DNA from 4 places in the Kitasatospora sp. NPDC042419 genome. Region 2 is predicted to be linked to each of the others. Evidence: riboswitches for the same ligand, from Rfam matches in the RefSeq annotation. Region 2 holds a riboswitch; each other region holds the start of a gene.

Region 1 (3,262 bases), on a different contig from region 2:
GCAGCGCGTCGACGTCCTCGGGGGTGTGGTGGAACTCGCGGATGGCCAGCCGGGGGCCGGTGAGTCGGATGGGCACCATGCCTGCCGACCCTACCCGCGACCAGCGGTTACGGTTCGGAGTTATGGAAGACGAAGACCTGCGGCTCGCCCCGCGCACCAAGGCCGCCGAACTGCTCTCCTGGGCGGAGTCGGAGGGCCGCTCGCCGGTGCCCGGGGGCCCGCTGCGGGCGGTGCTGGCGCTGCTGGAGCTGGGCGGGGGCAGGATGCACGACGGCTGGCCCGAGCTGACCTCGGGTGCGGTCGAACACCTGCTGTACGAGCGGCTGCACCTGTACGTCCAGCCCGGGCCCGGGCAGGATCCACTGGCGTACGGCGCCGCGGTGCGGCTGCTGATCGACCACCAGCGGGCCGCGAAGCGGCTGAACGCCAAGCGGCAGGAGCGGCTGCACGCGGAGGCCGAGTGGCAGGGCGAGCTGGCGGCCGGGCTGCTGCGCCGGGCCGACCTGGTGACCTGGCCGCGGCTGTACACGCTGCTGCTGCGCGCGGCCGGGGTGGACACCGCCGACGGGGCGGCGGTGCGGTCCTGGCTGGAGGAGTTCGGCGGGCTGGCGGAGGAGGACCGGCTGGCGGCGTTCGCGGCGCTGGAGGAGGACGGCACGCTGGACCCGGTGGACGACGGGGGCTGGGGCGGCGGGACCAGGGAGCTGGCGGTCGGGATGGCCTCGGACGGTGCGCGGCGGCTGCTGGAGCAGGGGCTGATGCAGCGCAGCTACCGGAACCTGGAGGCGCTGACCGCGCTGGGCCGGCCGATGCCGGCGGAGCTGACCGGGGACTTCGGGGCGTTCGAGGAGGCGGCGGTCGAGGCGGCGCTGGAGCTGTCGGGCGAGTGGACGGTGCCGGGGCTGCCGCGGCTGCTGGTGGAGGAGTTCCCGGAGCTGGCGCCGGAGCCGGGGCAGGCGGAGATCGACGCGTACCTGGCGGGGCTGCCGGAGGAGCCGTCGGACGAGTCCTGGGACGAGCAGTGGGACGAGTCGTGGGACGAGGCGTCGCCGGACGCGTCGGAGGGTGCGTCGGGGGACGGGACCGGGGACGGGCCGGCGGAGCCGGTCACGGAGCGGCCCGGGGCCTGACGGATGCGCGGGAGCCCCGGCGCGGTCCTCGGTGGACCGGGCCGGGGCTCCTCGGCGTCCTAGGGGCCCCGGTGCCCGCCGGTCGGCCCCGGTGCTGTCCGGCGGCCGGCGGTGGCGGTGGCGGTGGGGTTCAGGGTGTCAGGGGGTGACGCCGCGCTGCTCGAACCAGCTCTCCGGGTCGACCGGGGCGCCGCCGCCGGGCCGGACCTCCACGTGCAGGTGCGGGCCGGTGACGTTGCCGGTGGCCCCGACCTTGCCGATCTGCTGGCCGGGGACGACCTTGCCGGAGCCCTTGATGATCGAGGAGAGGTGGCAGTACCAGATCTCGGTGCCGTCGGGCAGGGTCTCGACGATCCGGTAGCCGTAGGCGCCGGCCCAGCCGGCCGAGGTGATGGTGCCCTGGCCGACCGCGTAGACGGCGGTGCCGGTGTCGGCGGCGAAGTCCAGGCCGGTGTGCAGGTGGGCCCAGTAGCGGGCGCTCTGGCCGTAGTGGGCGGAGAGGTTGTAGTCGCGCACCGGCAGGTTGATGGCGGCGAGCTTGGCCTTCTCGGCCTCCTCGGCGGCGCGCTTGGCCTGCGCCTGCTGGGCGAGCTGGGCGGCGCGCTTGGCCTCGGCCTCCTGGGCGGCCTGCACCCGGGCGGTCTCCTCGGCGGCGGTGCGCTGGCTGTCGGCCTGCTGCTGGATCCGGGCCGCGAGGGCGAGGCCGGGGTCGGCGGTGAGGGCGACCGGGGTCTCGTCCGGGGTCTCGACGGCGGGTGCGGCGGCCGGGGTCGCGGAGGCGAAGCCGGTGGCGCCCAGGGTGGCGGCGACGGCGGTGACGCCGAGCAGCGGAGCGGTGCCGCGGGTCTGACGGGGCATCCGGTGCCGGTTGGTCTCCGCGGCCGGCGGAGCGGTCTCGTCGGCCGGGCCGCCGTACGGGCCCGAGTGGGCCGCGGGGCGGGGGTGGTCGAGCAGCTGGGTACCGGCGGAGGGGCCGGACGGGTGTGCCGGGGTGTGCGTCGACGCCACGGAGGCGCGCTCCTTTCCTTCCTTCGCGCCTACCGGGTTAGCTGACGGGTTCGGAGCAGGAAGGTCTCCTACGGCTGGGCCTGGGCCCGGCCGATTCACCCCAAGGAACGTGGTTCCCCGGCTCCCTGGCCTGCCCGGAGGCCGGCCGGCGGGATTAGGCGACGGCGCACGGTGCCGTCTGGGTACGGCGTTGAGGACCGCGCTGCGTTATCAAACGTTAATCCGAGAGGCCCCCGATTCCAAGCCATCCGTTGAGGAGGGCGGGATACGGCCCGGGCACCACGCGGCCCGATGGGCGTTTTGGGACGATTGACGACAACTGACACTACCGAACGTGATAGGACGTCAACGAACGGCCCCCCATCTGAGTACTTCTACTCATGTGCGGCCGGCGGCGGCGCGGCCATCCTGGCGCCATGAGCGCACCGATGCAGTCACGCACCACGGCCGCGTACTACGTCCAGGCCGTACTGTCCTTCACCCTCTCCGCCGTCGCCCTCGCGGTCGGGATCGCCTACCTCCCGGTCGAGCCCTGGACCCGGGCCTTCCTCGGCCTCGGCCTGCTCTACACCATCACCTCGGCGTTCACGCTGGCCAAGGTGATCCGGGACCGGCAGGAGTCCACCGACCTGGTCACCCGGGTCGACCAGGCGCGGCTCGACAAGCTGCTGGCCGAGCACGACCCGTTCAAGGTGGAGGGAGTCTGAGGCGCGGCCGCACCCCACGGGGCCGCCCAGCGCGGGGCCGCACCCCACGGGGCCGCCTCGCGGGCCCACCCCGGAACCCGCGCCGGCCCCCACCCCGGGGCCACCTCCGGAACCGCTCCGCCCGGAGGCCCTTCCGGAGCCGCCACCTCGGATCATGGTCGATAGCTTGACGGCTAAGGCTATTAGCCTTAGCTTTATGGCTATCGGCGCACTCGCCGACGACCCGAACCCGCGCGGCACCCGCCCCGCGGCGGACCGAGGAGGCCCACCATGACCGGCACCGTCCCCGTCACCCGCTACCTCGACCTCCCCGGCGGCCGGCTCGCCTTCGACGACTCCGGGCACGGCGAGGGCGCCCCCGTCGTCCTGCTCCCCGGGATGCTCGACAGCCGGGCCGCGTACCGGCACCTGCGGCCG
Region 2 (3,262 bases):
GACGGCGCCGAGGCTGTTGAGGAGCCGCTGCGCCTTGGCGAGCCGCTGCTGGATCTGCTGCTTGCCCTCGGCGAGCGCCTTGCGGGTCTGGTCCAGCTCGGCGAGCTTGGCGGAGGTCTCGGCCCGGCGCTGGTCGAGCCCGCGCTGCCGGGCGACCACCTCGCGGAGCGTCTCGTTCTGCCGCTCGGCGACCTGGTCGAGGCTTCGGGCCCGGGAGAGGTAGCCCTCCGGGTCGGCGGAGAGCATCAGCTGGACGGTCTGCGCCATGCCGCCGCTCCGGTACTCGGCGCCGGCGACCGCGGCGAGGTCGCCGCGGAGCTGGTTGAGCTCGTCCTGGGCGACGGCGATCTGCTGCTGGAGCGTGCCGGTCTCGTGCTGGAGCTTCTGCTGGGCCTCCTGGGCGGCGTTGTACCGCTCGGACGCCTGCTCGGCCTCGTCGTAGAGCTGCTCCACCTGGGCCTTGACGTCCTTGCGGTTGGCCGGACCGTCCGGGGAGCCGGGTGCGGCCTGGGCGGTGCCTCCGGTCGCCACGCCCAGCGCGGTGGTGGCCGCCGCGGTGAGCACCAGCGCCCGGGCGAGGGCGTGCGCGCCTGACAGCGGGGAACGGCGGTGCACGGGCATGCGGCGTCGGCTCCGATCCTGCGGCAGGGCCCGCCGCCGCCCCGGGGAGGGCGGCTGGAAGCGGGAGTCCGGTGGCAGACGTTAGCGAGTCCGGGCAACCGAGTCCAAACCCCTCCCAACCCGAATATTTGACTCCTTTTCGGACATCAGCACGAGTGGCGGGAAAGCCGCAGGCCCGGCCTCCCCCGCGGGGAGACCGGGCCTGCGCAGGCCGCGTGATCGGGGATCAGAGGCGCACGATGGAGTTGACCGGCATGTTGGAGGCCGCCTCGTAGCGGACCGAGGCACCCGGCTTGGGGGCGTGGATGACCTGGCCGCCGCCCACGTAGATGCCGACGTGGTGCCGGTCGCCGTAGAAGATCACCAGGTCGCCGGGCTGGGCCTGGGAGATGTCCGAGCCGATCCGGGTGCCGGCACCGGCCTGCGCCTGCGAGGTGCGCGGCAGCGACACGCCCGCCTGGGCGTAGGCCCAGCCGGTGAGGCCGGAGCAGTCGAAGGAGTTCGGGCCGGTGGCGCCGTAGACGTACGGGGCACCGAGCTTGCTCTCCGCCGCGGCGATCGCGGCGGCGGCGCGCGAGCTGTTGGCGGCGGGCGCGGCCGGCTTGGGCGCGGCGGCCGCGGGGGCCGAGGAGGCCGGGGCGGACGGAGTCTGGGCGGCCGGCGCACTGAGGTTGCTGCGCTCGTTGTCACGGGAGGCGCGCTCGGCGTCGGCCTTCGCCTTGGCGGCCTTGGCAGCCTCGGCCTTCGCGGCCTCCGCCTTCGCCTTGGCCTCGGCGGCGGCCTTCTCCTCGGCCGCGCGGATCGCCTGGCGCTCCTGCTCGGTCAGGGTGTTGAGCAGGTCCTGGGCCTTCGCCAGCTTGGCCTGGACCTCCTCCTTGGAGGCCTTCAGCTGCTGGGTGGTGGCTTCCAGCTCGCCGAGCTTGCCCTGGGTCTCGGTGCGGTCCTGGTCGAGCCTGCGCTGCTGCTCCTGGAGCTCCTTCAGCGCGCCGGACTGGGTCGAGCCGGCCTGGTTCAGGGCGTCGGCCTGGTTCAGGAAGTTGTCCGGGCTGGAGGAGAGCATCAGCTGGACGGTCTGCGATATGCCGCCGGTGCGGTACTGCTCGCCGGCGATCTCGGAGAGGCCGCCCTGCGCCTCGGTCACCACGGCCTGCTGACGGGCCACCTTGTCCTGCAGCTCACCGACCTGCTTCTGCAGCTCCTGCTGCTTGGCCTGGGCGCCGTTGAGCTTCTCGGTGGCGATCTCGGCCTGCTCGTTGAGCTGGTCGACCTGCTCCTTGACCTGGTCCTTGGTCGGGGCCGGGTCGGCGTGGGCGCCGGACTGCGCGGAGAGCGCGACGGCCGCGGCGGCGAGGCCGGTCAGGACGGAGACCCGGGCACGGCCGGCGGGCTTGGGACGACGATGGGACGCCACGAAGGCGGACTCCTTCTTCCTCATCCGCCTACCGGGTGAGCTGACGGGTTCGGGCGGAAGCGTGCCCTACGACGCCTCACCGGCCGCTCACGCGGACGACCTGGCGCCGATTCACCCCGGAGGAACGTGGTTCCCCGGCTCCACTCCACAGCGCCCCCGACTGCTGGGCTCTCACTCGGACGGGCGACTGCCCGTCCCGCTGCTTCACGAACTCGACGGAAACCCCCGCCGCCACCCAGGCTGGGTGATCGACTGTGCGGTGGTTCGAGACACGACCCTAGTAACAGATCCGTGATCCGTTCAAATCCTTGTCGGAAAAAAGCCAGAAGAATGCCCAAGTTCTTTTGTGAATATGACCAGGTGTGACCACCGCTCCACGCGGAGCTGATCATTCCTCACCCCGCGGTCGAACCGGTGGCCGAAACACCCGCGCCACCCCCGTTCGGAGGTGGCGCGGATCACAGGGCCTTCGGCGGGCCCGCGGGCGTGTCGTGACGGACCGTCGGACGGCCGGACACCCCGGACGCGTCAGACGCGGCGGATCGTGTTGATCTTCATGGCGTCGGCCTTCATCACCTTGATGACGTCACCGGTGCGCGGCGCGTGGACCACCATGCCGTTGCCGATGTACATGGCGACGTGGCTGCGGTCGTCGCGGTAGATGATCAGGTCGCCCGGCTGCGCCTCGGCGAGCGACGGCACCCGGGTGCCGTAGTTGCCCTGCGCCTGCGAGGTGCGCGGCAGCGAGACGCCGGCCTTGCCGTACGCCCAGACCATCAGGCCGGAGCAGTCGAAGCTGCTCGGACCGGTGGAGCCCCAGCCGTAGGGCTTGCCCTGCTGGGCCATCGCGTTGGCCACCGCGGCGCCGGCCATGCCGGAGGCCTGCGGCAGCGCGCCCAGGTCGGGCCGCTCGCTCCCTCCGCGCGAGGCCCGCTCCTGCTGCTGCTGGGCCGCCTTCAGGGCCGCGCGGTCGGCGGCGCTGAGCGAGTTCAGCAGGTCCTGGGCTTCCTTGAGCTTCTTGTTGACCTCGGCCTTGGACTGGTTCAGGTCCTTGGTGGTGGTGTCCAGCGAGGCCAGGACGGCGGCCGCCTCGGCCTTCTGCTGGTCCAGCCGGCGCTGCTGGTCCTGGAGGCCCTTGAGCGCCTCGGTCTGGCTGGAGCTGGCCTGCTGCACGCTGGAGGCCTTGTCCAGGTAGCCGGACGGGTCGGAGGAGAGCATCAGCTGCACCGA
Region 3 (3,262 bases), on a different contig from region 2:
ACTTGTCCGGGGTGGCGTCCAGGTCCAGCATGGCCTGGTCGATCAGGCGCTGCTCGGTGGCGTCGTAGCCCACCAGCTCCGGGCCGATCTGCTCGATGACGGCCAGGACGGCCTTCTCCACGCCCTTGCCGAAGTAGCGGTTCTTGTCGCCGTCGCGGAGCTCCAGCGCCTCGAAGGCACCGGTGGAGGCACCCGACGGGACAGCGGCACGGCCGGTGCTGCCGTCGTCGAGGCCGACCTCGACCTCGACCGTGGGGTTGCCACGCGAGTCGAGGATCTCACGGGCTACGACGACATCGATGGACGGCACGAGGCATCTCCTAGCGGAAGCAGGTTCGGCTGACGGTGGGTGCTGTCGGCCGGACGATTGCGGAGTCGTTACGACCAGAGCCTAACCGCACGGGCTCTCGGGGCCACGTCGGCCTCGGTCCCGTCTCAGCGTGTGGCACGGCTACCCACCGGTAGTTCACCTGGTTGCCCCACGGGAGGGGCCCGGATCCGGACGAAGGGGGACGAGCCCGGCCGGCCCCGCCCCCTCCGCCGGTCCGCCGGCCGAACCGGCGTCAGCCGAGGGTCAGCACCTGGCCGGGGACGATCAGGTCCGGGTCGGCGCCGACGGTGCCGCGGTTGCCGTCGTACAGCGCCTGCCAGCCACCGGAGACACCCTGGCCGGCGGCGATACCGGCGAGCGTGTCGCCGGCCTGGACGGTGTAGCCGTGGGCGGCGCGCTGCGGGGCGGCCGGGGCGCTCTGGGCGGCGGCCGGGCGGGCGTCCTGACCCGCGGCCTGGCCGGCGTACTGCTGGTAGACGCTCTGGTGGCTGGTCCAGTACCAGCCACCGTTGTTCTGGTACCAGAACACCTTCGCGTCGGCGTCCCAGCCGGACTTGCCGGAGAACGACGGGGCCTGGGCCTGCTGCTGCACCTGCGGCTGGGCCTGCTCGGCGGCGCGCTGCTGCACGTACTGCTGCGCCTGCTGCTTCGGCGCCTGCTGCTGCGGCTGGGCCTGCGGCTTCGGCGCGGCGTGCTTCGGGGCCTGCTGCGGCTGCTGGGCCGGCTTCGGCGTCTCGGGCTGCGGCGAGGCGTGCTTCGGCGCCGTCGGCTGCTGGGCCGCCGGCTTGGCGTCCGTCGAGGTGTCGACCGCCGCCGGGGCACCGCCCTTGCTCAGGCCCGCCTTCTTGGAGCAGACGGGCCAGGCGCCCGGGCCCTGCGAGGCGAGGACCTTCTCCGCCACCGAGATCTGCTGCGCCTTGGAGGCCTGGTTGGCCTGCGGCGCGTACGCGGTGCCGCCGAACGCCTTCCAGGTGCTGGAGGTGAACTGCAGGCCGCCGTAGAAGCCGTTGCCCGTGTTGATGCTCCAGTTGCCGCCGGCCTCGCACTGGGCGACCGCGTCCCAGGTGGAGACCGGGGCGGCGGAGGCGCCGGTGGCGCTCAGGATAGGCATCGCCAGGCCGACGCCGGCGACACCGGCAACGGCGATGGCCTTCTCGGTCTGGGTGCGACGACGGTGACGGCCGTTTCCAACGAACAGCATGAAGGGGTCCCTCTCCGCACGCCTGCGAGGTGAGCTGTCGGGTTCGGACCGGGAGGTGGCCCGGCCGCACGAGGCGGCTTCACCCCAAGCCGTGGGGACGGCAACAAACCTGGTTCCCCCGCCCCTGCCCAGGGTTCTGGTCGGTTTCCCGTAGCACGGCGGGCAGGACTCGGCGTTCCGTGCTCGGGGCTCGCAGCTGCGAACTCCAGGGAGAGTAGACAGATCTGCCGAGCAATCACAAGCTCATATCTTCGATATCACACGGAAATCACGCCGGGTGATCGATTGCCCACCAACGGAAGCGCTATGTCCGGGTTGATGGCGGTTCAGACCCCCGGCCGAGGCGGGTCGGAGGCCCTCCGTCAGCGTGTCGCGGTCCGCCTCAGCCACCGGAAGGGGCGTCGGCGGAAGGTCCGGAAGGGGCCTCCGTGGGCGCTTTCTCCGGAGTGAATTCCACCGGAAGTTCACGAAGTCCACGCATGATCAGACCACCTCGCCACCGCAGGTCCTCCGGGCCCGCGGCGAGCCGCAGATCGGGCAGCCGGGTGAGCAGGGTGGTCAGCGCGGCCCTCCCCTCCAGCCGCGCGAGCGGGGCGCCGATGCAGTAGTGGATGCCGTGCCCGAAGCCCAGGTGCGGATTGTCCGCACGGGCCAGGTCGAGGGTGTTCTCGTCGGCGAACCGCGCCGGATCCCGGTCCGCCGCCGCGAGCACCACCAGCACCGGGTCACCGACCGGGATCTCCACCCCGCCGATGGTCAGCGGGCTGGTCGCGAACCGCCAGGTCGCCAGCTCCACCGGCCCGTCGTAGCGGAGGAGCTCCTCGATCCCGGTCTCCAGCAGACCGCTCTCGCCCCGCGCGATCGACTCCTGGAGCAGGGCGCGCTGACCGGGGTTGCGCAGCAGGGCGTAGGTGCCGTTGCCGATCAGGTTGACCGTCGTCTCGAATCCGGCGAAGAGCAGGATGAAGGCCATCGCCGCGGCCTCGTTCTCGGTGAGGTGCTCGCCGTGGTCACTGGCCCGGATCAGCCCCGAGATCAGGTCGTCGCCGAGGTCCGCCCGCTTGCGGTGGATCAGCTCCGCGAGGTAGGCGCGCATCCTCTTCACCGCACGCCCCACGCCGCCGCGCTGGCCGCCGCCGTGCCGGATCATCATCCCGGCCCAGTCCCGGAAGTCGTCCTGGTCCTCGGCGGGCACCCCGAGCAGGTCGCAGATCGCATAGATGGGGAGCGGGAACGCGAACTCGTGGATCAGGTCGGCGCTCCCGCGCGCCGCGAAACCGTCGATCAGCCGGTCGGTCAGCTGCTGCACGCGCGGCTCGAACGCCGCCACCCGGCGCGGCGTGAACGCCTTCGACACCAGGCGGCGCAGCCGGGTGTGGTCCGGCGGGTCGATGTTCAGCAGGTGCGTCATCAGGTCGGCCTGGCGCTCGCCCGGGATGCCGACCCGGCCGGTGCGGTGCGCCTGCTCGCTGTGGTGCACCGGGTTCTTGGAGAGCCGGCCGTCCGCCAGCGCCTGCCGGGCGTCCGCGTACCGCGTCACCAGCCACGCCTCCACCCCGCTCGGCAGGGTGGTGCGGTGCACCGGCTCGTGCTCCCGCAGCCACGCGTACGCCGGGTACGGGTCTGCGGCGAACTCCCAGGTGAAGAGCGGAGGGCGGGCGGAGGCGGGCTGAACTGGCATGGGACGACGGTATCCCGGGCGTACGCCGGGCACGGCAGGCGTGAGTCTG
Region 4 (3,262 bases), on a different contig from region 2:
GTCGCGCAGAGGGTCCGTACGGAGTTTCCTCGGAAGGTCGCTGACGGCGGGGACCGCGCTGGTGGCGCTGGCCGCCGGACCGGCGTGGGCGTGTCCGGACACCGACCCGGCGGCGGACACCGACCCGGGCAAGGAGAACGCGGCGGCTGCGCCCGCGGTGCCCGCGCCCTCCGACTCGGACCTGGAGGTGGTCCGGCTGGACCCGGATGCCGTGGCGCCGGGCGGCACCACCACGGTGCACGCCTTCATCGGCAACGGAGGCCCGGAGCGGACGGCCTCCACGTTCACCGTGGTGGTCACCCTCCCGGAGGGGGTGACGGCCGAGGGCCCGTTCTTCCCGGAGAACTGCTACGAGTTCCAGAACGGCCACCGGGTGCGCTGCACCTTCCCGGCCGGGCTCGACGTGTTCCACAGCGCGACCGCCCTGATCCCCGTCCGGCTCGCCACCACCGTGCCCCTCGGGGACCTGGAGGGCGGCTACGTCGCGGTGCGCAGCGACGACGACCGGAACGAGGCCAACAACCGGCAGCCGTTCACGACCCGGGTCGTGGAGACCACCGGCTCCTGACGGGGCCGGCGGTCTCCACGTATTCCGGGTTCCGTCCGGACGCCTTTGCAAAGTGTCACTTTGCAAAGTGTCGTCCGCCGGGTGCGTCCTAGCGGTAGACCCGGACGTAGTCCGCGGCGAAGGTGATCGGCGCGGTGCCCTGGGGCGCGGGGTGGTACTGCCCCGCGCTCAGGGACAGGTTGAGGATCAGGTACGCGGACCAGTTGGTGCCGACGCCCTTGCCGTCCGAGAAGACCTTGACCCCGTTGACGTACCAGTCGACGGAGGTGGCCCCGTAGTGGGTGCCGATGGTGACCCAGCCGTCCTTCGAGATCGCCTTGGCGTCCGTGTAGTACAGGTGGCCCGGCTTGACGTGGTTGGTCAGCTCCAGCAGGTTCGGGTTGTCGGGGTGGTACTCGAAGGTGTCGATCTCCCCGTTGCCGTTCTTCCAGGTCCAGAGCGCCGGCCAGGCGCCGGTGCCGGCGGGGAGCTTGACCCGGGTCTCGGCGTAGTCGCCGGTCTTCACCTGGAAGCCCTCGCTGGAGTACTCGGTGGTGAGCAGCCCGGTGTCCCAGGACTGCTTGCCGTTCTCCAGCTTGTTGGCGCCCGGCTTGGCGGTGAAGGTGGCGGCGCCGCCCGAGACGCTGACGTTGTTCTTGTTGAGCCAGTCGAGCTTGTTGTCGTCCGGGTTGTGGTTGCCGTAGTGGTAGGCGCTGCTCCGGTCGCCGGTCCAGCGGGAGCCGTAGGCGATCGGGCCGCTGAACTCGTCGGACCAGGTCAGCTTCTTGCCCGCGACGGGGGCACCGGTGGCGGGCGTCGTCGGGTTCGTGGTGGGGCTCGTCGTCGGGCTCGTGGTGGGGGACGTCGTCGGCGCCGGGGTGGGGGTCGGGGTGGCGGTGGTGGAGACCACCAGCTGGCGGGAGGGCAGGTTGTGCCAGGCGCCGCCGAGGTCCTGCCAGAAGCCGAACTGGGTGTAGGTGCCGGCCGCCAGGGTGCGCGCGCCGGTGGTGATCGACAGGCCGCTCGGGCAGATCTGCGCGTTGCTCGCGCTGCCGGGGAAGTCGAGGTTGCGGCCGGCCGCGTCGCGGATGCCGACCCCGACGGTCTTGGCGGTGAAGCAGGCCGAGGAGTGGACGCTGAGTGACGCGGCCGAGGCCTTGCCGGCGACCATGGCGGCCGGGGTGAGGCTGTCCTGGGTGACGGTGGGCGCGGCCGCGGCGGGCGCGGTGGCGGCCTGGGCACCGGTAATGGCCGGGACACCGAGCAGACCGGCGCCGGTGACGGCGAGCGCTCCGGTGGCGGCTATGGCTGCGGTGCGGCCCCGGTGGGAGGGGCGGGCGTGGCGGGGCGCGCGGCGCCGGGCAGGCTGCTGGGAGGCAGTGGGCATGGTTGGGTCCTCTGCGACGCCTGCGAGGTGAGCTGTCGGGTTCGGGCTGAGGTTGCCCGGCCGCCTGTGGAGCGGCTTCACCCCTAGCCGCGGTCCGGGGCGCGGGGGCGCACGGACCGGGGCACTGACCTTGGGTCCCCCGCTCCCGTCCGCTGTGGTGCTCGGGTGCCGACCGGCGGGTGGACAGGACTCGGCGTCCCGACGGCGGGAGTCCGCGACAGCGGACGCCCCTGCAGGCTAGGCAGGCCGTCGGGGACCGGACAACTCCGTACGGGCGGTTGTCGCGCAGCTCACAGACCGGGCGGCGCGGATGATCAACGTGCCTGCGGAGTTGATCAGTTGGGCGAGCGGCCCGGCTCGCGCCCGTCGGCGGAGCGTTCCGGCCCCGGCGCGCCCCTCCGTGCCCGGGTGCGGGGCGGCCGGGCGGAGCGGGCGGGCGCGCCGGGCGGAGCGGGCGGGCGCGCAGGCGCCGGGAAGGCCACGGGCGTCGGGAAGGCCGCGGGCGTCGGGCGGGGCGGGCGCCCGCGAAGGCGCCCGGGCCGCCCGGGCCCCTCAGGGCAGCTGGTCGAGCCAGGCGGCCACCTGTCCCATCGCCTCGGGTGCCCAGGCCAGCTCCAGGTGGTTGAGGCCGGACAGCAGCCGGGTGCCGCCGACGGTGCCGATCCCGGTGGTGTCCAGCGCGCTCGCGGTGAAGACGATCCCGTCGCTCGGCCCCCGGTTCTCGTTGAGCACGCCCGGGATGTCCGCCGAGCCGCCGGCCAGCAGGAAGGTCCGGACCGCCGCCGGGATCCCGGCCCGCTGGAGCGGCGCGATCAGCGAGCCCGCGTCGATCGCGGCCTGGATGCCCTGGCCCGAGGTGTAGAAGCCCTGGCCTCCGTAGTAGGTGGTCCACCAGTCCTGCGCGCTGCCGTCCACCCCGTACCGGCCGTCCCAGCGCGCGAGCAGCTGGCGCTGCCCCGGGTAGCAGTCGTACCCGCCGCTCGGCAGCACCCCGAGGCAGGGCTGGGCGGTGTACGTCCCGTAGCAGGTCATGAACAGGTGCGGGGACGGCGCGTTGGCCGTGCCGCCGCAGGCCGGCCAGGTGGCGAGGGAGAAGGCCCAGCCGTGCGCGTAGACGTAGTCGAGGCCGCCGTGCGGCCCGCCGAGCGTGACCAGGCGGCGGACGTCACCCGCGTACGCCCGTCCCCAGGCCGGGCGCACCGACGAGACGTACGCGCGGGCCGCGGCCTCGCCCTTGCTCCACGCGACGACGTCCACCTGCGGCACGCCGAGCCGGGCCCGGACGAGCGCGATCGCGTCGCCGACGGCCTGCGCCTGCAGGAGGTTGT

The links. Region 2 has a riboswitch for cyclic di-AMP ahead of AC067J_RS01705 (C40 family peptidase). Riboswitches for the same ligand answer to the same signal wherever they lie in the genome.
Region 1: another riboswitch for cyclic di-AMP. It lies ahead of AC067J_RS07240 (M23 family metallopeptidase); the one in region 2 lies ahead of AC067J_RS01705 (C40 family peptidase).
Region 3: another riboswitch for cyclic di-AMP. It lies ahead of AC067J_RS22430 (LysM peptidoglycan-binding domain-containing protein); the one in region 2 lies ahead of AC067J_RS01705 (C40 family peptidase).
Region 4: another riboswitch for cyclic di-AMP. It lies ahead of AC067J_RS11185 (glycoside hydrolase family 16 protein); the one in region 2 lies ahead of AC067J_RS01705 (C40 family peptidase).

Annotation. Positions count from the first base shown of each region.
Region 1 covers NZ_JBWKAW010000003.1:26,911-30,172, forward strand. The annotation lists gene AC067J_RS07230 (GNAT family N-acetyltransferase) at 1-79, opposite strand, end outside; gene AC067J_RS07235 (hypothetical protein) at 123-1,130, shown strand; gene AC067J_RS07240 (M23 family metallopeptidase) at 1,269-2,138, opposite strand; cyclic di-AMP (ydaO/yuaA leader) riboswitch at 2,151-2,309, opposite strand; gene AC067J_RS07245 (YiaA/YiaB family inner membrane protein) at 2,555-2,845, shown strand; gene AC067J_RS07250 (alpha/beta fold hydrolase) at 3,116-3,262, shown strand, end outside.
Region 2 covers NZ_JBWKAW010000001.1:377,483-380,744, forward strand. The annotation lists gene AC067J_RS01700 (C40 family peptidase) at 1-621, opposite strand, end outside; gene AC067J_RS01705 (C40 family peptidase) at 848-2,032, opposite strand; cyclic di-AMP (ydaO/yuaA leader) riboswitch at 2,043-2,195, opposite strand; gene AC067J_RS01710 (C40 family peptidase) at 2,561-3,262, opposite strand, start outside.
Region 3 covers NZ_JBWKAW010000011.1:264,229-267,490, reverse strand. The annotation lists gene eno (phosphopyruvate hydratase) at 1-310, opposite strand, end outside; gene AC067J_RS22430 (LysM peptidoglycan-binding domain-containing protein) at 564-1,532, opposite strand; cyclic di-AMP (ydaO/yuaA leader) riboswitch at 1,538-1,685, opposite strand; gene AC067J_RS22425 (cytochrome P450 family protein) at 1,915-3,213, opposite strand.
Region 4 covers NZ_JBWKAW010000004.1:301,395-304,656, reverse strand. The annotation lists gene AC067J_RS11190 (hypothetical protein) at 1-568, shown strand, start outside; gene AC067J_RS11185 (glycoside hydrolase family 16 protein) at 657-1,934, opposite strand; cyclic di-AMP (ydaO/yuaA leader) riboswitch at 1,937-2,104, opposite strand; gene AC067J_RS11180 (esterase/lipase family protein) at 2,487-3,262, opposite strand, start outside.